One region of the Roseateles sp. P5_E1 genome, then DNA from elsewhere that is predicted to be linked to it. Evidence: riboswitches for the same ligand, from Rfam matches in the RefSeq annotation. Region 1 holds a riboswitch; each other region holds the start of a gene.
The links. Region 1 has a riboswitch for cyclic di-GMP ahead of ACXJKJ_RS09690 (S53 family peptidase). Riboswitches for the same ligand answer to the same signal wherever they lie in the genome.
Positions count from the first base shown of each region.

Region 2: another riboswitch for cyclic di-GMP. It lies ahead of ACXJKJ_RS07685 (S8 family serine peptidase); the one in region 1 lies ahead of ACXJKJ_RS09690 (S53 family peptidase).
Region 3: another riboswitch for cyclic di-GMP. It lies ahead of ACXJKJ_RS02630 (hypothetical protein); the one in region 1 lies ahead of ACXJKJ_RS09690 (S53 family peptidase).

Region 1 is NZ_JBFUMN010000007.1:94,805-102,639, reverse strand. It holds gene ACXJKJ_RS09690 (S53 family peptidase) at 1-860, opposite strand, end outside; cyclic di-GMP riboswitch class I at 910-996, opposite strand; gene ACXJKJ_RS09685 (ATP-binding protein) at 1,160-3,247, opposite strand; gene ACXJKJ_RS09680 (response regulator) at 3,244-3,810, opposite strand; gene ACXJKJ_RS09675 (HD domain-containing phosphohydrolase) at 3,807-5,123, opposite strand; gene ACXJKJ_RS09670 (molybdopterin-dependent oxidoreductase) at 5,279-7,483, opposite strand; gene ACXJKJ_RS09665 (diguanylate cyclase) at 7,582-7,835, opposite strand, start outside.
Region 2 is NZ_JBFUMN010000005.1:123,600-131,434, reverse strand. It holds gene ACXJKJ_RS07700 (B12-binding domain-containing radical SAM protein) at 1-1,160, opposite strand, end outside; gene ACXJKJ_RS07695 (YCF48-related protein) at 1,338-3,764, shown strand; partial or broken gene ACXJKJ_RS07690 (GMC oxidoreductase) at 3,802-3,990, opposite strand; cyclic di-GMP riboswitch class I at 4,243-4,333, shown strand; gene ACXJKJ_RS07685 (S8 family serine peptidase) at 4,446-6,605, shown strand; gene ACXJKJ_RS07680 (sensor histidine kinase) at 6,665-7,835, shown strand, end outside.
Region 3 is NZ_JBFUMN010000001.1:535,302-542,649, reverse strand. It holds gene ACXJKJ_RS02635 (hypothetical protein) at 1-1,099, shown strand, start outside; cyclic di-GMP riboswitch class I at 1,232-1,322, shown strand; gene ACXJKJ_RS02630 (hypothetical protein) at 1,417-2,241, shown strand; gene ACXJKJ_RS02625 (SRPBCC family protein) at 2,393-2,836, opposite strand; gene ACXJKJ_RS02620 (flavin reductase family protein) at 2,927-3,403, opposite strand; gene ACXJKJ_RS02615 (M48 family metallopeptidase) at 3,535-4,443, shown strand; gene ACXJKJ_RS02610 (Crp/Fnr family transcriptional regulator) at 4,444-5,076, opposite strand; gene ACXJKJ_RS02605 (helix-turn-helix transcriptional regulator) at 5,250-5,927, opposite strand; gene ACXJKJ_RS02600 (MBL fold metallo-hydrolase) at 6,045-6,689, opposite strand; gene ACXJKJ_RS02595 (FAD-dependent oxidoreductase) at 6,876-7,348, opposite strand, start outside.

The sequences.
Region 1 (7,835 bases):
CCGAAGCTCATGGACACGACGCCGGCGCCCATCTTGTTGGCCAGGGCCACGGCCTTGGACAGGCTGCCGACGCCGGCATCCGGCGCTTCGATGAGGACGAGGCGCGCCAGCGGTGCCGTCGCGTGGGCCCATTGCACGTCCAGCGCAATCTCGGTGGCCCAGCCGCTGTCATAGGCGGGCGCCGTGGCGGTCAGGGCGCCGGCGGTCGTGCTGTAGGCAATGACCAGCTCGCAGCTGGACGCGGAGGCTTTGGCCAGCGGCAGGCTGGCGTTGGCAGCCAGGATGCGCGAGCTGCAGGTCGGCAGCGCGAACTTGGTGTTGAAGGCGGCCAGTTCGGCGGCGATGTTGGGGTCGTGCTTGGCGTTGACGATGTAGATGGTCTGGCCGGCGCCGAGCTGGGCGGCCTGGGCGGCGGTCAGGCCGGCGGTGCTGGCGGGCAGGGCCGGCTGCGCGTAGGCGGCGCGGATCTGTGCCGGCGTATAGGTCGTCACCGCAGTGGACGTCGCCATCGGGGCGGCTTCGCCTGCACCCGCCGCGAAGGCGCGAGGCCGCATGGCGTCGTCCAGGCGGTCGCGTGTCAGGCCTTGGGTGGCGACACCGGCCAGGGCGTTGCTGCGGTGGGGTGCGGCACCGTTGTCGGGTTCTTCGAGATCGACGGCGGCGGTGTGGAAGCTGGGCTGAGCCTCGACACTGGCGGCGGCGCCATCGGCAAGATCAACGGTCAGGTTGATGACCGAGGCCGCCTCGCTGACCTGGACGGTCGGGCTGTCGCTGCTGCCACCGCCACAAGCGGTGAGGGCCGCGGCGGTCAGCAGGCTGAGGGTCCAGGAAGTCCAGGAGACAGGGCGGGTACTGCGCATGGCCGGGTTCTCGTACGAAGGAGGGCCACGCCGATCAAGACCTGCCGGTCTTGGCGGCCCCGCTGCCGTGGCGCTTGCGCGCTGTAGGCCGGTGGCTTTGCGTCCCCGCCTTTCGACGGGTTTGCCCTCTGGGTTGTGAAACAGGTTCAGTCTAGGCGCCGGGGTGCCGAGATACGGGGCCCGACAAAGGCGCTGCGTGACTTCTGACTCGGCGGGCAGCGCGAGCTTTCGATGCCGCTAGTCTGCGTTTCGTGAGTTACTGCGCTGTGGTTGCTTTGTGTCACGCAGGACACAAAAGCTCAGGAGGGCTGCGGCGGGTGCAGCGGGATCCAGACCGTGAAGCGCGTGCCGACGCCGGGTTGGGAATCCACTTCGATGCGGCCGCCGTGCTTTTGCACGATGGAAAAAGACAGGGACAGGCCCAGGCCCGTCCCTTGGCCGACGGGTTTGGTCGTGAAGAAGGGCTCGAAGATGCGCCGCTTGACCTCCTCGCTCATGCCGCTGCCCGTGTCTGCGATCTCGATGCGAACCCAGCCATCCTCGGCGCGCGTGGTCAGCGTGATCGTGCCGCGCTCCTTGATGGCATGGGCCGCATTGACGATCAGATTCATGAAGACCTGATTGAGCTGCGCGGCGATGCAGTGCACCGGAGGCAGCACGGCATAGTCCTTGCGAACCTCGGCCTTGTACTTGACCTCGTTCATGACGACGTTGAGCGTCGAGTCCAGCCCGGCGTTGAGGTCGGCGTCCTGCCAATCGGCATGGTCGACGCGCGAGAAGTCCTTGAGGTCCTGCACGATCTTCTTGACCCGCGACAGCCCCTCCTCGCTCTCGTCGAGCAACTGGGGCAGGTCCTCCTGCACGAAGCTCAGGTCGACGGCGGCATCCACCCTGTCCAGCTCTTCTCGCACATTGCCCGGCAGCGCGTCGGCCGGCGTCTTCCTCAGCAGCGCGAGCAACGCGAAGACGGGTTGGACATAGCCGCGCAGCGAGCCGAGGTTGGAGCTGACAAAGCCGATCGGGTTGTTGATCTCGTGGGCCACGCCAGCGGCGAGCTGCCCGATGGAGGCCATCTTCTCGGCCTGCAGCAGCTGGTTCTGCGCTTCCTCGAGCCGGTTGTTGGTCTGCTTGATGCGCTCGTAGTTGAGCTCCAGCTCACGCTGCACGCGGCGCACCTCCGTGCGGTCCTGCAGCAGCCACCAGGTGCCCGCCGTCGGCTCCTCGGGGTTGGACACGTAGGCAATGATCTGCACCCACAGCGTGTTGCCGGCCAGCGTGCAGACCTCCATCTCGTGCAGCAGCGAGCCGCCCCGCGACAGCACCGGGATGGCGATCTGGCTCAGCGCTTCGAAGTCTTCGTCGCTCTTGAACAGGCGGCGCGTCGGCAGTCCATGGGGCGGGACGTCACCGAGTTCGAACATCTCGATGAACTTCTTGTTGCCGCGCTGGATCAACTGGTTGGACGTCGCGATGATGCCTACCGACGCGTTCTCGAGAAAGGCTTCGAGTTCATGATGGGTGCTCAGCAACTCGGCCGTGCGGTCCGCGATCATGTTCTCGAGTTCGTTGCGATGGCGGCGGAGTTCGTCCTCGGCCTGGCGCCGTCGCGTGATGTCCTGGAGTGTCTCGATGGCGCCGACGACTTCGCCGTGGGCATCGACCAGCGGGGCGGCCGTGAAGTAGAGCCAGCGCCCCTCCCGGCCGAAATTGGGGAAATAGCCCTCGACCTCGTAGGCGTTGGCGATGTGCGGCGACGGTTGGCAGTGCCGGCCGTACAGGCGCTGGCGCTCCTGCTCGACATTGCCGTCCAGGATCAGGTCGACCAGCAGCGGCCTGGCTTCGGGGTAGAAGGCGCGCCAGGTGTCGTCGCGGCCCAGCATCTCGGAGGCGTCGCGGCCGGTGAGCTGAGCGCAGGAGGCGTTCCAGTGCGTGACGCGGTGAGACTTGTCGATCACGAGCGTGGCCACCGGGTTGTTCTCAAGGATCTGGTAGAGCACGCGGCCGATGTCCAACAGGCTGGTCTGCACGTGGCGGATGTCGCTGAGGTCCTGCCCGGTCAGCACCGCACAGGGTTGGCCGTCGAGCATCACGCGATGCGCCTTGACTTCCAGCACGCGCAGCGAGCCGCTGCCCGTCAGCGCCTCGATCTCGATCGCGGGCAGCTCGCCTTCCTCGGCCAGCGCCCGCTGGCCATAGCGCTGCAACTCATCGGCGAACTCGGGCGCTGCCCAGCCGTGCGGCGGCATCTGCTGCAGCGCCTCCAGCCCATAGCCCAGCAGGCGTTCCATCGCCGCGTTGGCGAACAGGATGCGGTCCGATCCATGCACCAGGACCGACGCACTGACGGCCTGCAGCGCGAGGCTGAAGTCGACCGTCAGTGCGGTCACCACTTCACCTCTTCATCCGGGTCCTCCAGGATGAACGAGCCGTCGCTGCCCCATTTCACATGGGTGATGCCCGGTTCGAGCCGCTCCAGGCGGCGCAGCTCCGCCTCTTGGGCGGTGAGCACGCCCATCTGCTGGCGCACCTGGTCAGCCAGGCGCTGGTTCTCCATCGTCAGCTCGCGGATGCGCAACACCTGGCGCACGGCGCTGAGCAGGTCGAAGTCGGCCCAGGGCTTGGAGATGAAACGGGCGATCTCGGCCTCGTTGATGGCCGCCACCAGCGCGTTCAGGTCGGCATAGCCGGACAGGATGATGCGCCCGCAGTCGGGCTGCACCTGACGCAGTTCGCGCAGGAATTCCACGCCGGTCATGCCCGGCATGCGCTGATCGGAGATGGCCAGCGCGAAAGCGCACTCGCGCGCCCGTGCCAGAGCCACGGCGCCGTCGGTGAAGCTTTCGACGTCATAGCGCGCGCCGCCGGTGTCCTTCAGCCCGTTGCGCAGCAGGCGCTGCAGCGCGCTGAGGATGTGAGGCTCGTCGTCGACGAGCAGGATGCGTTCGCTCACGTCGCACCTCCTTCAGGCAGCTTCACGAAGACATGCAGCTTTGCGCCTTCACGGCCGGCGAATTCGCGCAGCTGCCTGACGACCCGGTTGTCGAAGACGAAACCCGCCGCCAGCAGCAGCGTGCCCTGCGGCGACAGCAGGTCGCGGGACAGCACCATGCCCGGCATCACTTCGTGAGGCTGCAGCTCCCGGTCACGCGGCTTCTCGGAGGGCTCGTCCTTGAGCGCCAGCTCGAAGGCCTCGACAACAGCCTTCTCGTAACGCGTGCCGGCACCGCCGAGGATCAGCGAATGCGCCTCGGCCGCCGAATGGCGCTTCAGCGACAGCCGGCCGGACTGTGCGGCGTAGTAGTCGCAAGCCACGCTCACCACCTGCGCGCCGAGCGGCACCTCGTCGCCGCTCAGCGCATCGGGGTAGCCCTTGCCGTCGATGCGTTCGTGGTGCGACCGCACCAGGCGCGCCACGCGTTGCAGCCGCCCGAGCGGCAGCAGCGCCGCCTCGCCATTGAGCGGGTAGCGGCGGTACAAGGCCAGCTCATCGCTGGACATGGCCGAGAGCGGCTTGCGCAGCATCGTGTCCGGAAGGCCGATCTTGCCGACCTCATGCAGCAGGCCGGTGATGTAGATGTCTTCCTCTGCCGCTGCACCCAGGTTGAGCCGCCGCGCCGTGCGGCGAGCCAGGTCGGCCACCTCGCGTGAATAGCCCGCCATGCCACCACCACGCAGCTCGATCAGACCTGAGAACACGTTGATCGACAGCAGGAAGTTCTCCTGCAACTGCGCGAACGAGGTCTCCAGCATGGCGTTGACCTGTTCCAGCTCGCTGGTCCGCGCCTTGACCCGCGCCGCCAGGTCGGTGTTCAAGGCCTGCAGTTCGTCGTTCTGCCTTTGAGTCAGCAGCTGCAGCGCGCGGTTTTCCTTCTCCAGCCGGCGGCGCTCCAGGCCGTCCTGCACGCACATCACCAGCTCGCGGTCGTCCCAGGGCTTGGCGATATAGCGGTGGATCTGCCCGCGGTTGATGGCTGCGACGGTCGAGCCGATATCGGCATAACCCGTCAACAGGATGCGCCCGACGGTCGGCCAGCGCTGGTGGACCTGTTCGAGCAGCGCCGCGCCGTCCATCTCCGGCATGCGCATGTCGGACACGACGAGATCGACCGGCTCGGTCTCGAGCATGGCCAGTCCGGCCTTGGCGCTTTCGGCCAGCAACACCCGGTAACCCTGGGGCCGGAACAGCCGTCGCAGCGCACTGAGGATCGACACCTCGTCATCGACGAACAGCACGACCGGAGGGTCGGCAACTTTTGCATCCATCAAATCGCTCCCGCTGGCGGATGCGTCGCGCCATCGCCGTCCGTGGCGAGCGCGCCAGGGACGACCGCCGCTTTACTGGGAGTTTAGGCAGGTCGGCCCGGCGATGCTTGACAAGTTGTTCGCAAAATGTGGCGGGTCGTCGCGGTCTCGGCAGGTCAGGCGGGTGCAATCTCCACGGCGATGCCGCTCAGCACCGCATTGCCGCTCAAAGGGTCCCGTGCCGCGTCGTCCAGCAGCTCGTTCATGTTGACGCCCGGCCGCTCGCGCGCCACGCCGAGCTGCACGCCGTCCAGGTCATGCCCCCAGCCATGCGGCAGGCTGACCACGCCGGGGCTCATGTCGGCGCTGCGCTCGACGCGCGCGATCAGCTCACCGACCGCGCTTTTGATCCGGGCAAACTCGGCCAGGCCCAGGCGATCCGCGTCACCCGGGTTGACCAGCAGCGTGCAGCGGTCCGGCCCCTTGGCCAGCACGGGCAGGTTGTGCATCCAGCTGTTGCCCGAGCGCGTGTCGCGCCGGCCGATGAGGCTGAACTCGGGCGCGGCCTCGGTCTTCACTTCTGCCAGGTCGGCCAGCACCGAGGGCGGCGCGAGCTCGACCCTGCCGCTGGGCGTGCGCAGGACCTCGGGAATGCGGGCGGTGAGCGCACCGAGGTCGATGCCACCGCCTTCGACGGTGCTCGCCGCTTTGACCTTGGCGAGGTTGATGCCGTCGGGCTTGCGGCCGAACTGGTCGCCATAGGGGCCGACGCGCAGCTGCAGGTCGATCAAGCGCTCGGGGCCGCGCCAGGGTCGCAGCGCGGCGAGGATGGCCGGTGTGTTGTCACCGGCAAAGCGCTTCACGTCGGCCTCGATGGCGTCGTCGTCGAGCTGGGCCACGTCGACATCCAGGCCGCGGCCTTCGAGCAGGGCACACAGGCGCAGGATGGTCTGCCACTCCTGCGGCGTGCCGGCCGGCGCGTCGAACACCGGGCCGGAGAAGCGCGCATGGTTGCGATGGCTGAGCTGTGGGAAGGCGACGTCGAAGTGCAGGTCCTCCAGCGGCGACAGGCCGGGCAGGATGACGTCGGCATGGCGGCTGGTCTCGTTGACGTAGATGTCCAGGCTGAGCATGAAGTCCAGCTTCTCCAGCGCTTTGGCGATGCGCGGGCCGCCGGGGGCCGACAGCACCGGATTGCTCGCGATGCTGATCAGCGCCTTGATCTGGCCCTCGCCGGCGATCTCCATTTCCTCGGCCATCACGGTGATGGGCAGTTCGCCGAACACTTCCGGCGCACCAGATACGCGGCTCTTGCGCCGGCCCGTCGTGATGCCTTTGCCACTGCCCGGCTTGCCTTGGGTATTGGACGCGAAGGCGGCGGCCTTGGCGAACATCGCACCGCCCTCGCGGTCGAGGTTGCCGGTCAGCGCGTTGATGAGGTCGACCAGCCAGGAGTTGACCGTGCCGAAGCGCGTCGTGCAGGTGCCGATGCGGCCATAGACGGCGGCGCGCGGCGCGCTGGCGATCTCGCGGGCGATGCGGCGCTGGACCTCGGCCGGGATGCCGCAGCCGGCGGCCGTCACCTCGGGCGCGAAAGGCTGCACGGCGGCGCGTACTTCGTCCAGACCGTTGATGTGATCGGCCAGCCGACCGAGCTTCAACAGGCCCTCGTCGAACAGCGTGTGGGCGATGCCGGCCAGCAGCAGCGCATCGCCGCCGGGCCGGATGGCCAGATGCTCGTCGGCCGCCGCGGCCGTCTCGCTGCGGCGCGGGTCGACGACGACGATGCGGCCGCCGCGCGCGCGCATGGCCTTGGCCTTGCCGCGGTAGTCGGGCACCGTCCACAGGCTGCCGTTGCTGATCATCGGGTTGCCGCCGAGGATGAGCAGGTAGTCGCAGCGCTCGATGTCGGGCAGAGGAATGGACAGCCAGTGGCCGAACATCAGGCCGGCGCTGAGCTGCTTGGGCATCTGGTCCAGCGTCGAGGCGCTGAAGGCATTGCGCGTGCCCAGGGCGCGCACCAGGCGCGGCGTGTAGGCCAGCAGGCTGACCTTGTGCGCGGCCGGGTTGCCGATGGTCAAGGCCACCGAATCCGGGCCGTGCTCACGCCAGATCGGCAGCAGGCGTTTTTCGATCTCGGCAAAGGCCTCGTCCCAGCTCGCCGGCACGAACTTGCCATCTCGCTTGATCAGCGGCGTGCGCAGGCGGTCGGGGTCTTCGTGCAGGTCCTTCAGGCTGACGCCCTTGGGGCAGAGGTAGCCGTGGCTGAAGACGTCGTTGTCGGCGCCGCGGATGCTGATGACCTTGGCACCTTCGGTTTTCACTTCCAGCCCGCAGCAGGCCTCGCACAGCGGGCAGATGCGGTAATGGCTTTCGGACATGGCACGTCTCCTGATCGATCTTTCGAACGATTGTGCGACGCCGAGCTTGAGGCCCGCGTCAACCGGGCGACATGACCCGAGAGGTCATTGACCTCGCTTCATGAGGCCGGCCAGAAGATCTTGCGCCCGTCACTGCACCGCAGCGTGTAGACGCCGGCGTCGACCCCGGCCCGCAGTTCCCGGATGTCCGGGTGCCCGCATGATCGCGGGGTGTCTATGGCGGTGACGCCGACCCAGACGTCGCGGCCGCTGGCCTTGGCGACGTAGAGGCATTGGTCGGCCAATGCCACAGTGTCGTTCCAGTCTGCCGGCGCGGCGCCCTGGGCATCCGGTTGCAGGGGGTGGCAGGCGT
Region 2 (7,835 bases), on a different contig from region 1:
TAGCGCGAGATGTAGTCCAGGCTGACGTCGCAGAAGCTGCATTTCTTCCAGTAGCAGCCATGAGCCACGGTCAGCTTGTTCCAGCGGCCGTCGCTCCAGAGCCGGTTCATCGGGTTGAGCATGTCCAGCAGCGACAGATAGCGGTCCAGCGGCAGGCCGTCCCAGGTCGGTGTGCCGACGTCATCGAAGGGAATGTCGGGCTCGACGAAGTTGGTGTACCTGACCTCCGTGCCGTCGCGCCAGAAGGTACGCACCAGGCGCGTCTTGGAGCGCTTGCCGGCGACGTGCTCCAGCAGCGCCAGCAGTGGCCGCTCGCCGGCGTCCAGCGTCACATAGTCGACAAAGTCGAAGACGCGCGGCTCGGCCAGTTCGCGCAGCTCGGTGTTCACATAGCCGCCGCCCAGCACGCAGACGACCTCTGGCCGTGCGGCCTTGATCGTCTGGGCGATGCGCAGGGCGGCGTAGACCGAACCAGGGAAAGGCACGGACAGCAGCACGACCTCGGGTTGGTGCTGTTCCAGCGCGGCCAGCGTCAACGTGTGCAGCGTGCGGTCGACGAGATTGGGCGGAGCGGCCAGGGCGGTGGCCAGCGGGTCGAAATGCGCTTGGGCCGCGGCCAGGGATTCGGCATAGCGGACGAACTCGAAGCGTTCATCCACGGCGTCGCGCAGTACGTCGGCGAGGTCGTTCAGGAAGAGGGTTGCGAGGTGGCGCGCGCGGTCCTGCAAGCCGAGGGCGCCAAACGCCCAGGCGAGCGGGTCGCCGCCGTCCTCGTCGACATAGGCGTCCAGCGACGCGAAGCGTGCGCCTTCGGGCAGGAAGGCGCGGGTATTGATGCGATGCGCCAGCGTCGGGTCGCGGCCCTGCAAGAAGCCGAGGACGCGCGGCGTGGCGGCAGCTATTGCCGGGAACTCGGCGGCAAACCAGGCCGTCTGCGGCGTGCGCTCGCCTTCGGGCAGGGCCAGCACGGCTTCATGCAGCTGGGCCAGGCCGGTGGGTGTGAACAGCTCCAGCACCAGGGCCAGCGCCAGGTCCACCTGCTGCGCATCGATGCCGCGTGAGCGCAGGAAGCCCGTCAGGTAGGCGGTGGACGGGTAGGGCGTGTTCAGCTGCGTCATCGGCGGGATGACGGAGAGGACGCGGGAACGATCAGACGGCATGCCGTGATTGTCGCGGCCGTCGGCCTCACGGAGATTGCATGCCGGCCGCACCTAGCCGGCCGTGTCTGCAGCGTGATGCTTTGCTTGGCCTTTTGCTAACTGACGGGAAATAGACACATCGTTTCGTGCCCTATTGCACGGATAGACTGATTAGCAAATATCAGCCGAAGAGTGCGAATGAAAACACTGAACAGGAAATTGCCGAGCTGGTGGGGTGCGCTGGTTGCAGCGGCGCTGCTGAGCGCATGTGGCGGCGGTGGTGGGAGCGGCGGCGAGCCTCCCACACCGCCGACCCCTTTGCCAGATACCCTCAGCGTCACGGCACCGGCGACGGCCGAGTCGACCAGTGAGCTCCAGTTTGGCAGCAGCGCGCCCTCGACGGCGGGCCTCAGCTTTGGTTGGGATTTCGGTGACGGCAAGACCAGCACCGAGACCAGTCCGAAGCATCAGTACGCCAAGGGTGGCGATTACGACGTCAAGCTCACAGTGAGCAACGCTGCAGGCGCATCAAAGACGGAGGTCGTCCGCGTCAGCATCACCAACCTGAACAACGTCAGGGGCCTGCAATGCTCCAAGACAGGCGATGGCGGCTGGTGCTGGCAGCAGCCGTTACCGCATGGCAATGTGCACACCGACAGCTTCTTTGCATCCAAGACCTCGCTGTTCGTAACGGGAGAGCATGGCGAGCTGTCCCGGAGCACGGATGGCGGCGTCACCTGGTCGACTGAGGCCAGCGGTTCCACGAAAGCGCTGAGGGCCGTCAGTTTCGCTTCGGCGAAGCACGGCTGGGTCATGGGTGACGAGCCCACGTTGCTCCGCACGACCGATGGTGGGGAGACATGGAGCCGCACGGCCCCCGTGCCCCTTGCGCTGCGAGCCGGCTTTGGCAGTCGGCTGGTGGCGGTCGACGATCAGATCGCTATCGTCGGCACCACGGGCCTGCACACGACCGATGGGGGCGCAACCTGGGCGCGGCACGATTTTTTTCTCAGCGACATTTCATCGCGCGGGACGTTCTGGGGTTTCTCCGGTGCCGAGTTGAGACGCTCCACGGACTTCGGACGGACCAGCACGGTCGTGCTCGACCTGTTGGCTCATGGCAATGGCGGTAGCGCGTTCTTCAACCTGGTCGACGACCAGACCGTGGCTGCCGGATGGGTGTTGTCGACGTTCGACCCGGCCACGGTGAGCTGGGTAACAACCTATACGCTCCTCCTGAGCTTTGACGGCGGTGACAGCTGGCGCCGCGTCGACCCGAGCACCCTTGATGGCGCCGCGATGCCGGTGGGCAACAGGCTGAGCATCATCCGGGCGAGCGCAGCGGACCAGGTGCTGCTGGCCAGCCTCGACAATCGGACGCTGATCTCCAGCAACGACGGCGGAACGCACTGGAGCACCGTGCGGCTGCCTGCGCTGGGCGCCACCGGCGAGGGAGCCCTGGCCGTCGGCACGACGGTGCTGGTGCCGTCACAGGGCCCCTTTATCTGGCGGCCATCCGAATTGGGAGGCGAGTACGCAGAACGCGGTCTGGCCTGGAGCGGTGACGGAGGGCAAACGTGGTCCTCCGCATCGGTGGAGGGCCTCAGCAAACCCACCTATGCGGCCTTCAAGCGCCTTCGTCAGGTCGATGGCAACGTCTTCAGCATGCAGGACAGCACCGGGCGCGCCTTCCTGTCGACCGACGGAGGACGCAACTGGACGATCGCGGTCGACGCCGCTCTGCTGCGCAACGACCTTCCCTCGTCGCCCTGGTTTGGCGAGTACTCCATGAAACTCGCCTTCCTCGACGCCAAGCGCGGCCTTGGTCTGGATGCGACGGGCCAACTGCGCCAGACGAGCGACGGCGGGCGAACCTGGACGACCAAGCCGAGCACGGGCCTGCCCTCCACGGCCACCAACACGGCGCTGCGCTTCGTCGACGACAAGATCGGCTGGATGCTGCAGAGCGACGGCCGCCTGTACAAGACGTCGGATGGCGGCGCCACATGGCGTGATGGCCAGCTAGTTCATGGGGGCCTGGTGCGATTCGACTTCGTCGACGCCAACCGTGGCTGGGGCGAGCCGACCGATCGGCGCGGGCTGGTGTTTACCCGCGATGGCGGCCAGACGTGGATGACCCTGTCACCGCCGCAGACGGTGAGCGTAGGTGGGCTGTTCTTCGGAGACGGGCGACAGATCGTCATCTATGGACTTCGCACGTTGCTGGCAAGTACGGTGGACGATGGCCAGACCTGGACGGTTCTCGCGCCCAACGTTGAATCGCCGTTCAACACGCGCAGCAAAGTCATCGCGAGCGATGCCAAGACCTGGTGGTCCGCGCAAACCTTCGGCTTGTACCGTTCGGACGACGCTGGCGCCACCTGGACCGAGGTGATGGGCGTCAGCGGGCAGTTCGCTGACATTGCGTTCGCCGATGCCAACAACGGATGGGCTGTCGGCCGTGGGGGCATGGTTGTTGCCACCACGGATGGCGGCAAGACGTGGGTCAGACAGCCCACGCAGGCAGACCGCGACCTGTGGCGCATCCAGGTGGTGGACAGCAAGACGGCCTGGATCGAAGGTGAGGCGGGGACAGTGCTGGCTACCGGCAACGGTGGTCGTTAGCTGGCCGGCGCGCGGCGGCGGGCCGGCGAAGCGCGGCTCACCCCACCAACCACCCAGCCAACTTCTCCGCAATCATCAATGTCGGCGAATTCGTATTCCCGCTCGTGATCGTCGGCATCACGCTCGCATCCGCGATGCGCAGCCCGCTCACGCCGCGCACGCGCAGCCGTGAGTCGACCACCGCACCGGGGTCGTCCATGCGGCCCATGCGGCAGGTGCCCACGGGCTAGATGGTTGTTGATATCGCGCGCCAGTTCCTCGTCGGTCTGGTACTACGGCCGCCGCCAGCGTCAGCTGCTGCAGCGCAAGACTGAGGCCTGGGCACCCTGACATGGCTTGCGTCGATCGGCGCATGCCTTCCTATTTGGACGGTGCTGCATTCATGGCCGGATCGTCGATGTGTAACGGTGGCCAGACGGTACTGGAAGCGCCACTTGTTCACAGCGTTACGCCGCGATTTCAGATACATTTTTTTCACTGATGACAAAGGCACACCCGAGCGAAAGCCGGGGTCGCAAAGCTTCCGGTCTAAGGCCCGCCTGGCGGGTTACGACAGCGGGGTTGCCAAGGACAAGCCGCCGGCAGGTCGCCGTCGACATGGCAGCTCTTCCGTCGCCGGGATGCGGCGCGACGCCCGACCGGGCGTGTGCGTAGGAATCAGCGCAACAACGAAAGCTGTCCATGAAGTCCACCACGCTCCCTCTTCGATTCGTAGTTCTGATCGAGTGGCGCCTGCACGCGGCGCTTGCGCTGCTGCTGACGCTGGCTGCATTGCTGTGGCCTGCACTGGCGCAAGCAGCGCCGCGCGACAAGATTGCCGCCGATTTGCGTCAGGCCGTCGATTCGGCCGCTGCGCCTCGCCAGCGCTGGCAACAGGAACTGGCTGGTCGCCGCTACGTGCACACCCTGGTCGTCAGCGACGGGCGGGACGCCGAGCTGGTCGAGCTCCGCCGCGCGGTCGTGGCGGCGGGTGGCACCGTCTACTGGCGCTACCAGTCGGTGCCGGCGCTTTTCGTGACCTTGCCCGTTGACAAGGTTGACGCGCTCGCTGCGCGGCCGGACGTGCAGAGCATCTCGCCGAACCGGCGCGCGGCCCGCACGTTCAGCCTGACCGAGGCCTCCACCGGCGCAGCCGACGTGCGTGCCGCCACGATCGGCGCGGCGCGGGGCCTGGACGGCTCGGGCGTCGCCATCGCCGTGCTGGATTCGGGCATCGCTGGGAACCACACCGCGTTCACCGATGGCCAGCGCTCGCGGGTCGCACGCGCCGTCGACTTTGAGAAGGTGACGCAAGGCGGCGCGGGCCGCGCCTGGCAGCCCGGCGTCGACCGATCCGACGCGGCGCTCGATGAACGCCCCCAAGCGGCGGGCGGGGCGGATGCATATGGCCACGGCACGCATGTCGCGGGCGTCGCCGCAGGCCGCTCGACGTCGCGTCTGCCCGAGTCAAGCGGCATTGCGACCCAGGCCTCGCTGGTCGACGTCAAGGTGCTTGACAGCCGCGGCGAAGGCGAGCTGAGCGATGTGCTGGCCGGGATCGACTGGGTCATCGCGCATGCGAAGCAGCAAAACATCCGCGTGCTCAACGTGAGCCTTGCCGCCGATTCGACCGAGTCGTATCGGACCGACCCGCTGTGCGGCGCTCTGCGCGGCGCGAGCGCAGCCGGCCTCGTGGTGGTCGTTGCCGCCGGCAACTACGGCACGGACGCTTCCGGCCAGGAGCGCTACGGCACGATCAGCTCGCCGGGCAACGAGCCCTCGGTCATCACCGTGGGGTCGGCCAACACGCAGGCGACGGCCTCGCGCAGCGACGACGCAGTCAACCATTTCAGTTCCCGCGGGCCCACCCGCGGCGGCCTGTTCCTGCCCGACGGGCGCCGCGTCGCCGACAACCTGCTCAAGCCGGACCTGGTGGCTCCGGGCAATCGCATCGTCGGCCCGATGGCGGCCGGCAGCACGCTCGCCACGGACTTCCCCTCGCTGTCGGCGCCCTATGGCGGCACGGCGCAGCCGCGGGGCCGCGGGCTGATGGACCTGAGCGGCACTTCGGTCGCTGCGCCGGTGGTGTCCGGTACCGTGGCCCTGATGTTGCAGGCCAACCCCGGCCTGACGCCCCCGTTGGTGAAGGCGATCCTGCAGTACACCGCGCAGGCCCTGCCGGGCGCCAACCTGCTGCAGCAGGGCGCGGGCCTGTTGAACGTCGACGGCGCGGTGCGGCTGGCCGGTGCGCTGCGCAGCGATCTCGCCACGGTCATCGCCAGCGGCCGCATCGCGGCGGGTGCGCCGCTGCTGGCGCCGGGCCAGGTGATGCCCGCGCCGGTGTCGATCATCGGCGGTCAGTCGGTGCCCTGGAGTCGCATCATCTTCGCCGGCGGGCGCCACCTCTACAGCGGCAGCGCGCTTTTCACCCGCTACCAGCCGGTGTACGACCCGGGCCTGTTCTGGGTGGGCGGCAGCGCGACGCGCGTTACTGTCCAGATCCGCCCCGGCGCGGCGCTGTCGACGATCACGGCGTCTCCCGTGCCGACGGGGCAGCGCTTCCTGACCGACGGCGTCATCACGCTGAATTCGCTGGTCGGCCGCAGTTCGCTGCTGGGTCGCACGGGCGTCTTCGTCCCCACCGCGACGCTTTCCGGCTGGCTGGCATCGGGCAGCGGTGTGGTGCTCAGCGAAGGCGTCGTCCTCAGTGAGGGTGTGGTCCTCAGCGAAGGGGTCGTCCTCAGCGAAGGCGTGGTGCTGAGCGAAGGCGTGGTGCTCAGCGAGGGTGTCGTGCTGAGCGAGGGCGTGGTGCTCAGCGAGGGTGTCGTGCTCAGCGAAGTTGCCCGCACCGGCGAACGATGATGGTTGCTGCAGGCGCCGAGCCCGGAGTGAGCTGGCCTCGGCGCGTCCATCAGGCACTGATGCCGGACTACAACCGCAAGGCGGCGGTGTATTGGTGGGCGGTGGTCTGCATCGGTGTGGTGGTGCTCGCGCACTCGTTGCGCCACGTCGTGAGCCTTTCGCCGGATGCCTGGTTGCGCGTGGTGGGCGGCACGCTGCTGGCGATGCTGGCCGGGCTGGTGCCGGTGCGGATTCCGCGTTCAACGAACTCGTTCACCGCTGGCGAGATCTTCATCTTCCTGCTGCTGCTGCTGAACGGGCCGGAGGCCGCGGCCGTGGCGTCGGCAGCGGAAGCGCTGGTCGGCGCCTGGCGCACCTCCAAGCGCTGGACCAGCCGCATCGCCAGCCCCGCGATGGCGGCCATTGCCATGTTCAGCGCCGGCACGGTGCTGCACGTCGCACTGGGCGAATTGCGCAACCATCAACTGGAGAGCGACAGCCTGATCCTGCTGGGCGCGATCCTGTTTGCGCTCGCCTACTTCGTGCTGAACACCGTGATGGCCACGGCAGTGCCACGGCTCAAGCGCAACGAGCCGCTGTCGGTCCGGGCATTCGTCGACGCATTCGGCTGGCTTGGCATCGCCTACGCGGGCAACGCCTCGGTGGCGACATTGCTGTTCCTCAGCTTCCGGCAGTCGGGCATCGTCGTCGTCGTCGCGGCCACGCCGATCATCGTGATCCTGCTGACGACCGGCCACTTCTTCTTTCGCCGCGAGGAAGCGGCCGAAGCGGTGCGCAAGGCGCGCGAGCAGCAATTGGCGCAGAAGCAGGCGCTGGAGAACGCGCGCCAGTCGGGCATGGCCGAGATCGCCACCAACGTGCTGCACAACGTGGGCAATGTGCTCAACAGCGTCAATGTGTCGGCCGAGTTGATCAGTGGCAAGGTCCGCGGTTCGGAGGCGGCTGGGCTGGCCCGCGCGGTGGCGCTGCTGGACGCGCATGCGCAGGACCTGGGCGACTACCTCACCCGCGACGCGCGCGGGCGGCTGCTGCCAGGCTATCTGAAGCAACTCTCGGTGGCGGTGGCCGAGGAGCGCCAGCAGATCCTTGACGAGCTGGCGGCGCTGACGCGCAGCGTGCGCCATATCAAGGAAATCGTGGCGACGCAGCAGTCCTACGCCGGCGCGTCCAGCATGGTCGAATCGACCCGCATCACCGACTTGATCGAAGATGCGCTGCGCATCGATACCG
Region 3 (7,348 bases), on a different contig from region 1:
CGCCCTGCTGCTGCTGGGCGCCGCGGCCGTGCTGGCCTTCATGGGCTGGGCGACGCGCGAATGGCAGCTCTGGCTGGTGATCTCCATCGGGCCGGTGCTGTTCTTCGGCACCGGACTGGACCGGCGGCTGGCGCCTCTGGGCACCGCGCTGCGCGAGCTGTGGCTGGCCCAGCCGCTGTCCGTGCTCGCGCTGAGCCTGCTGGCCCTGGGCTGGTCGCTCACGCGGCTGTTCGGCAGGGGCGACGCGGCCCACGCCGAGGCCTATGCCCGCCTGGGCCGCATGCGCCGCGCCGCCGAGGACAGCATGCAGGGCAAATACGCCGGTGCCGCCGCCTTCGGCCGGGTGGGCGAATGGCTGAGCCAGCCTTTTGCGCTCGCCGTGTCGGCCTGGCAGCGCCATGTCGTCGCGCAGGCCGAACCGACGGGCCAGAGCGCCATGCGCCGCGCCGAGATCGTGCTGCATGGCCGGCAGCACTGGCTGCACCAGAGCCTGGGCGCCGTGATGGCCGTGGGCATCGCCGCGCTGAGCTTCTTCATCGCGTTTGCGCTGGCCGGCCAGGGCCTGCAGGACAACTGGACCAAAGGCGCCTACGGCATGGCCATCGGCCTGGCGAGCATCGGCTTCAACCCTTGCTTCACCCTGCCCAACATGCTCTGGCACAGCCGCCGCGAACAGGCCCTGATGCGGCTGCTGCCAGGCCTGCCGCAGGGAGAGGCGCTGAACCGCGCGGTTGCGCTGATGCAGTTGCGCCACGCCCTGGTTGCCTGGGCGCTGACGACCGCCGGCCTGGGCCTGCTGGCCTGGGCCGCGAACAATGCCGCACTGCTGTGCCTGGCCTTTGGCGCCCTGCCACTGAGCACCGGCTGGCTGCTGCGCGCGCCTTCGCGCATGAAGTCGCCCACGGCCTGGACCACCGTCGTGCCCATCCTGGCCTTCATGCTGATGGGCTGGGGCATGTTCCTGCTGCAAAAGGATCTGGGCGCGCCGCTGCCTCTGCTGGCAGGCGCCAGTGTTGCGCTCAGCGCCGCGCTGGGCGCATGGCGCTGGCGCACGCTGAGCGCTGCGCCAACGGCCTTGCCGGCCGGTCGCTTGAGCTGAAAACGCTCGGCGCAAGCCCGCCGCAAGCTTCAAAAACCGCTCGTCGCGGGCCTCGCGCCGCTCGCCGGGCGGGGGTCTCGGTTCGTGAACTGACGCACGGACAAAACACGGCTTACATCCGCACACTGCGTCCCATGCAGTCGGCAAACCCGTCGAAAGGCGGGGACGCAAAGCCACCGGTCTTCGTGCTCTGACAGGAGCAAAAGACAGCGGGGCCGCCCTGGGCGGACAAGGACATGTCCGCAGCGTGGCACACGGGGAGGTGCCGGCTACTGCCCAGTAGCCCCACCCTTTGCATCAACCCGAAAGACCACGCCATGAAGTACCAAGCCATTGCCTTCGCTGCCCTCGCCCTGTTCGCCCAGGCCAGCTTCGCCGCCGACCCGACGGCCCAGCTCACCGGCCTCGTGCGCATCGTCAAGAGCGACGGCCAGACCGTCCTCGCCCAGGCCGCGCCCATGCTCGTCGCCGCCAACGGCACGGCCACGGGCGCCATGCCCCAGATCACCGTCAGCGAGAAGGATGCCTTCATCTCCAGCCTCGGCCGCTGCGCCTTCAACTTCAAGTACGACGAGGTCAGCGCCTCGGCCGTGGCCACCAGCACCAACCGCATCTACAGCAACGACACACTGATCGCGCAGAACACGCAAATCGCGCTGACGCCCAAGGTCGTCAAGACGATCTGGACCCAGCCCTATCTCTTCGCCGGCGCGAACAACGTGAAAGTCGTCGTCAATGTCGACGGCGTGCCGAGCACGGGCTGGGTGCGCATCAACGTGAGCGGCACCTGCGGCAAGCCCGCCGCGGCACCAGCTCCGGCACCCGTGGCCGCACCGCCCGCACCGGCCCCGTCGCCCGCTCCCGCACCGGTCGTCTATGTCCAGCCCGGCTCGGGCGACTGGAACAACCTCAACAACGCCTGGGGCTACAGCAACTACGCGGCAACCCAGCTCAAGGGCAAGGGCTATGCGAAGTACGCCGAGATCGTGCGCCTGAACGCCGCCCTCACGACGGCGATCAACGCCAAGAAGATCTCGACCGGTGACTACGGCAGCCTGATGGCGGCCTGGAACGCACTGATGGCCGACCCCGCCTTCAAGGCCGCGATGGCGGCCATCGTGCCGACACCAGGCGTCAAGTAAAGACCCCTCGTCCAGTCCCGCTCCGCTGAACACGAGCGGGCCTAACCGGCCCCCCCGAGGGGGCGGCGATGCTTGGCGGCATTGAGCCGCAAGCACATCGCCATGGCGGGCCGGCTAGGGGCGGCCCGTCGCTCGGCCCGAGCGCACCACGTTACTGGTTGATCTCCGGCTCGGCCAGCTGGGCCAGCAGGGTCAGCGACTCCTGCCAGCCCAGGTAGCAGGCCTCGGCCGGGATCATGGCCGGGATGCCTTCCTGCTTGATGTGCACCTCGGTGCCGCAGAACACGGCGCGCAGCTCGACGGTCGTCGTCATCTCGCCGGGCAAGTTGGGGTCGTCAAAGGCCGCCGTGTAGCGCAGCTTCTGGCCTGGCACCAGTTCCAGGTAGCGGCCGCCAAAGCTGTGGCCGCCGCCGGTCGTAAAGTTGGTGAACGACATCTTGTACGTGCCACCCACCTTGGCATCCATCTCGTGAACGGTGCCGGTAAAGCCATGGGGCGGCAGCCACTTGGCCATGGCGGCCGGTGTCGTGAAGGCGCGGTAGACGCGGTCGGGCGGGCAGCGCAGCACGCGGTGCAGGGTGACGGTGTTGGTCATGGTCGATTCCGTGGTTGGACAGAGGATGGCCCTCTGTCATGACGACGATCAGAGCCCGACCGGATCGACAACGCCAACCCGGAAAAAACCCTAGATCGGCAACTCGGTGAAATAACGGCCGCCGTGGAAGATCAGCGGCTGAGCGCCGAGCCGGGACGAGCAACGCTCGACTTCGCCGACGAAGATGACGTGGTCGCCCTCCTCGTAACGGCTGCGGTTGGCGCATTCGAAGACGGCAGCAGCCCCCTCCAGCACCGGCGCGCCGCCCGCGCCCTCGTGCCAGGCCACGCCGGCGAAGCGATCGATGTCACGCGTCGCGAAGCGCTGGGCCAGCTCCTTCTGGTCGGCCGCGAGGATGTTGATGGCGTAATGCGAGCCATGCGAGAACACCGGCATGGAGCCGGCGCGGCGCGCCAGGCTCCACAGCACCAGGGGCGGGTCCAAGGACACGGAGTTGAAGGAATTGGCGGTGAGGCCGACCAGGCCGCCGTCCGCAGCGCGAACGGTGACGATGGTCACGCCGGTGGCAAACATGCCCAGTGCGGCGCGGAATTGCTGGCTGTCCATGGGGTGATTGTCGCCAGTCCCGCGCCGCTGTCCTACGAAAGCCGCCATCGCCGCCCAAGCACAATGTCGGCATGGATGCCGACGACTTCCAGGTCCGCGACGACCTGCAGTTCACTGACCCGCCGACGCGCATGTTCGGCGACTGCGCCGACTGCGCCGCCGGCCGCTGCGCGCCCCCGGCCCTGCGCGGCCGCCGCCTGTTCACCGGGCTGCTTGCCGCTACCGGTGCCGCAGCGTTCATGCCAGCCTGGGCACGCGAAGGCGTGGAGGTCGGGCCCAAGAGCAAGTTCACCGGCTTCGTGTCGGCCGACCAGCTGGAACAGGCCGGTGGCCAGCAGTACGCGCTGATGATGCGCGAGGCCGGCCAGCAGCGTGCCCTGGCGCCGATGGACCACCCCCAGGCCCAGAGGCTGCGCTACATCGCCCAGCGCATCATTCCCTTCAGCTACGAATGGAACGACCGCGCCCGGCAGTGGAAGTGGGAAGTCAACCTGCTGGCCAGCGCGCAGCTGAACGCCTTCTGCATGCCGGGCGGCAAGATCGCGTTCTTCTACGGCATCCTCGACAAGCTCAAGCTGGAAGACGACGAGGTCGCCGCCATCATGGGCCATGAGGTCGCGCATGCGCTGCGCGAGCATGCTCGCGAGCGCGTCGGCAAGTCGGCGTTCACGAACGGCATCGTCGAACTCGGCTCGGCCTTGCTGGGGTTGGGCAACGTGGGCCGCGGCCTGGCCGGCATGGGGGCCCAACTGGTCAACCTGCGCTTCAGCCGCGACGACGAAAGCGAGGCCGACCTCGTCGGCATCGAGCTGTCCGCCCGTGCGGGCTATGACCCCGCCGCCGCCGTGCGCCTGTGGGAAAAGATGATGACGGCCAACAAGGGCGCGCCGCCGCAATGGCTGTCCACCCACCCGGCCAGCACGACGCGCATCCGCGACATCCAGGCCAACCTGCCCAAGGTCGAGGGCCTCTACAAGCGCGCAGCCAAGCCGGACCAGCGCTTCCCGGTTGCGCCGCCGCTGCAGGTCAGGTCGCGGTAGCTACCAGCGCGCTGGCAGGCTCTTGAGTCGCTGGTATTCGCCGGCCGCCACGCGCCTCAGGTAGCCGCCCAGCTCCAGGTCCTTGACGAGCTTGGACACCATCTCACGCGAGCAGCCCAGGCGCTGGGCCATGCCCTGGTGGGTGAGCGCCAGGTGGCGACCATCGCCGGTGGTCTCGTCGACGAGGTTCTTGAGACGGCCATAGACGTCGTTGAGCGCCAGCTGCTTGGTCGACAGCGTTGCGGCGCGGGCGCGGCGGATGACCTTGGTCAGCAGCTCGAAGGCAAATTCGGGGTGCTCGCTGATGTGGGTCAGCAGGCTGGCCCGCGTGACCATGACCAGGCGGCTGCCTTCTTCGGTGATGACACTGGCCGAGCGCGGCCCCCCGTCCAGGCTCATCTCGCCGACGTATTCGCCGGGGCCATAGACGCCGTAGGTGATCTCGCGGCCACGGGCGTCGCTGCTGAAGGCGCGCAGCGAGCCGGAGAGGATCAGATAGAGGTTGTCGCCGAGCGAGCTCTCCTCGATCAGCACGATGCCCTTGCGATAGCTGCGTGCAATGCCGCGCGCGGCCAGCTGCCGCAGCGAGGGCGGCAGGGCCAGGAGTTCGTTGTCGAGCGTGTCGTCAGGCATCCGGCGGCGCTCTGAGCATTTGGCTCCGGAGCGCGGTCGAATGTTAGTGCTTGCGGGCCGAGCGCCGGGCCGTCCCTAGCCGGCCCGCCTTGGGCGATGTGCTTGCCGGTCGATCCGGCAAGCATCGCCGTCCCCTCGGGGGACCGGTCAACGTACCCGTTGGACGAGGGGATTCAATTGACCAGCTTGGCCGGCCGCAGCGACGAAACAAGCGGCGGCAGCAAGGCCAACTGCCGCATCAGCTCGCCGATGCTGTCGGCGCCGCTCTTGGCGCGGATGCTCTGGATCTGGCTGCGCACCGTCGAGATGGCCACGCCCTGGCGCTGCGCGACCTCGGTCGGCTTGACGCCGTTGGACAGCGCCTTCAGCACCTCGGTCTCGGCCGGCGTCAGCTGGTAGCGCAGCGCGAACCACTGCGCGGCCAGGTCGCCGCAGAGCTGGCGGCGCTCCAGGATCAGCAGCACCGCCGCCTGGTTGACATCGCGGTTCAGCGGCACGACGACGACATTGGCGCGGCCACATTCGGCGCGATCGTCACCCAGGCGCAGCAGGCAGCGCCGGCCACTTGCCTCGGCGCCCTCCAGCGCGTCGGCCAGAGGCACCGCGTCGGTCAGCAGGCGGGCCCGCAGATGCTGGCCGACGAGCTCCAGCGGGTGGTTGTCATCCAGCGACGCCCGCGCCGCGAGATTGCTGTGAAGCACACGGCCCGCGCCGTTGAGAAGCACGACGCCGTGGTCGAGCTCCTCCAGCACAAGGCCCATCCATTGGTTGGAAAGCGAGGCCGCCTGACGGCGCTCGCGAGGACGGGAGCCCGGGACCTGCCCCGGCTGCACAAACTCGGACATCCACATCGAAGCACTCCTCGGCCCACCCCATGCGAGCCCTCATCAAAGAGTAGGAGAGCACGTTTCGCTTCGGGCGTAAATGTTGCTGGATGTGTTTGTGAACGAATTACCTCCAACCGCCGTTCAAACGACATCGGCAACATAGGGATTGCTGCGGCGCTCTCTTCCGATGCTGCTTTCCGGCCCATGGCCCGGGATGAACACGGTTTCATCACCCATCGGCCATAGGCGCTGGCGGATGGCGTCGATCAGTTGCAGGTGATTGCCGCCAGGGAAATCGGTCCGGCCGATGCCGCCAGCGAACAGCACATCACCCACGAAGGCGCGCCGCGCCGCGGCTGAGTGGAAGACGACATGACCCGGCGTGTGTCCGGGGCAGTGGCGCACGGTCAGGGTCTCCTGGCCGATCTGAACCGTGTCGCCATCGTCCAGCCAGCGGTCGGGCTTGAAACCTTCTGCCGGCGGGAAGCCAAACATCTTGCTTTGCTGCGCCAGGCCGTCGATCCAGAACTGGTCGCCGGGGTGGGGGCCGATGATGGGCAGGCCCTGTTCGCGGGCCAACTGGCCAGTGCCGCCAGCGTGGTCGATGTGGGCGTGGGTCAGCCAGATGGCCTTCAGGTTCAGGCCGCGCTCCTGCACCGCCGCTAGCAGCCGGGGCAGCTCGCCACCGGGGTCGATGACGGCGGCGTCTTTCGTGACGTCGCACCAGACAAGGGAGCAGTTCTGCTGAAAGGATGTGACGGGGACGGTCAGGTATTGCAGGGCCATTCGGGAGGGAGCTGATAACAAAGTTTCGAACTGAAGGTCAATGTATCGAATCGGCCCACCGAGCTTCACCGAATGCCAATGTCAAAGTTGCGAAGCCCTTGGGCCGCAAGCAACGTATGAATCGGAAATGAAGCAAGCTGCCGAGGGGCTAGCGCGGGTGAGCAGGCCATGCGCAGAACTCAATTCTCAAACCCGCACAAACCCGTCCGCGCTCCACGCCTGCGAGCCCACGCCGTGGTGCACGAAGAAGAGACCATCGGGGTCGTACCGCGCCTTCACGGCCCGCAGCCGCGCGGCGTTGGCGCCCCAGAACTCGCGCTGCCAGTCGGCGTTGAAGAAGTTGCTCTCCGACACATAGGAGCCCGACCTCGGCGCGACGCGGCGCAACGCGGCGGCGGCGGCATCAATGGCGCGCGCGTTGCGGTGCGCGTTGGTCAGGTCGGGCGGGGTGCGGGCCAGGCCCGGGTAGGCGGGCGCCTCGCCGTCGGCCATGATGACCAGCGCGAACGACTCGCACACCGCCGGGTTGGTGGCCGTGTTGGCGGCGCTGGCCAGTGCCGCGGGCGGCGCGCCGGCCAAGCCCTTGTTGAAGTGCAGGTCCAGGTGCTTGTGGCGTGTGCTGTCCAGCAGCGCCTGCACCATGCGGGCCCGCTCGCCGG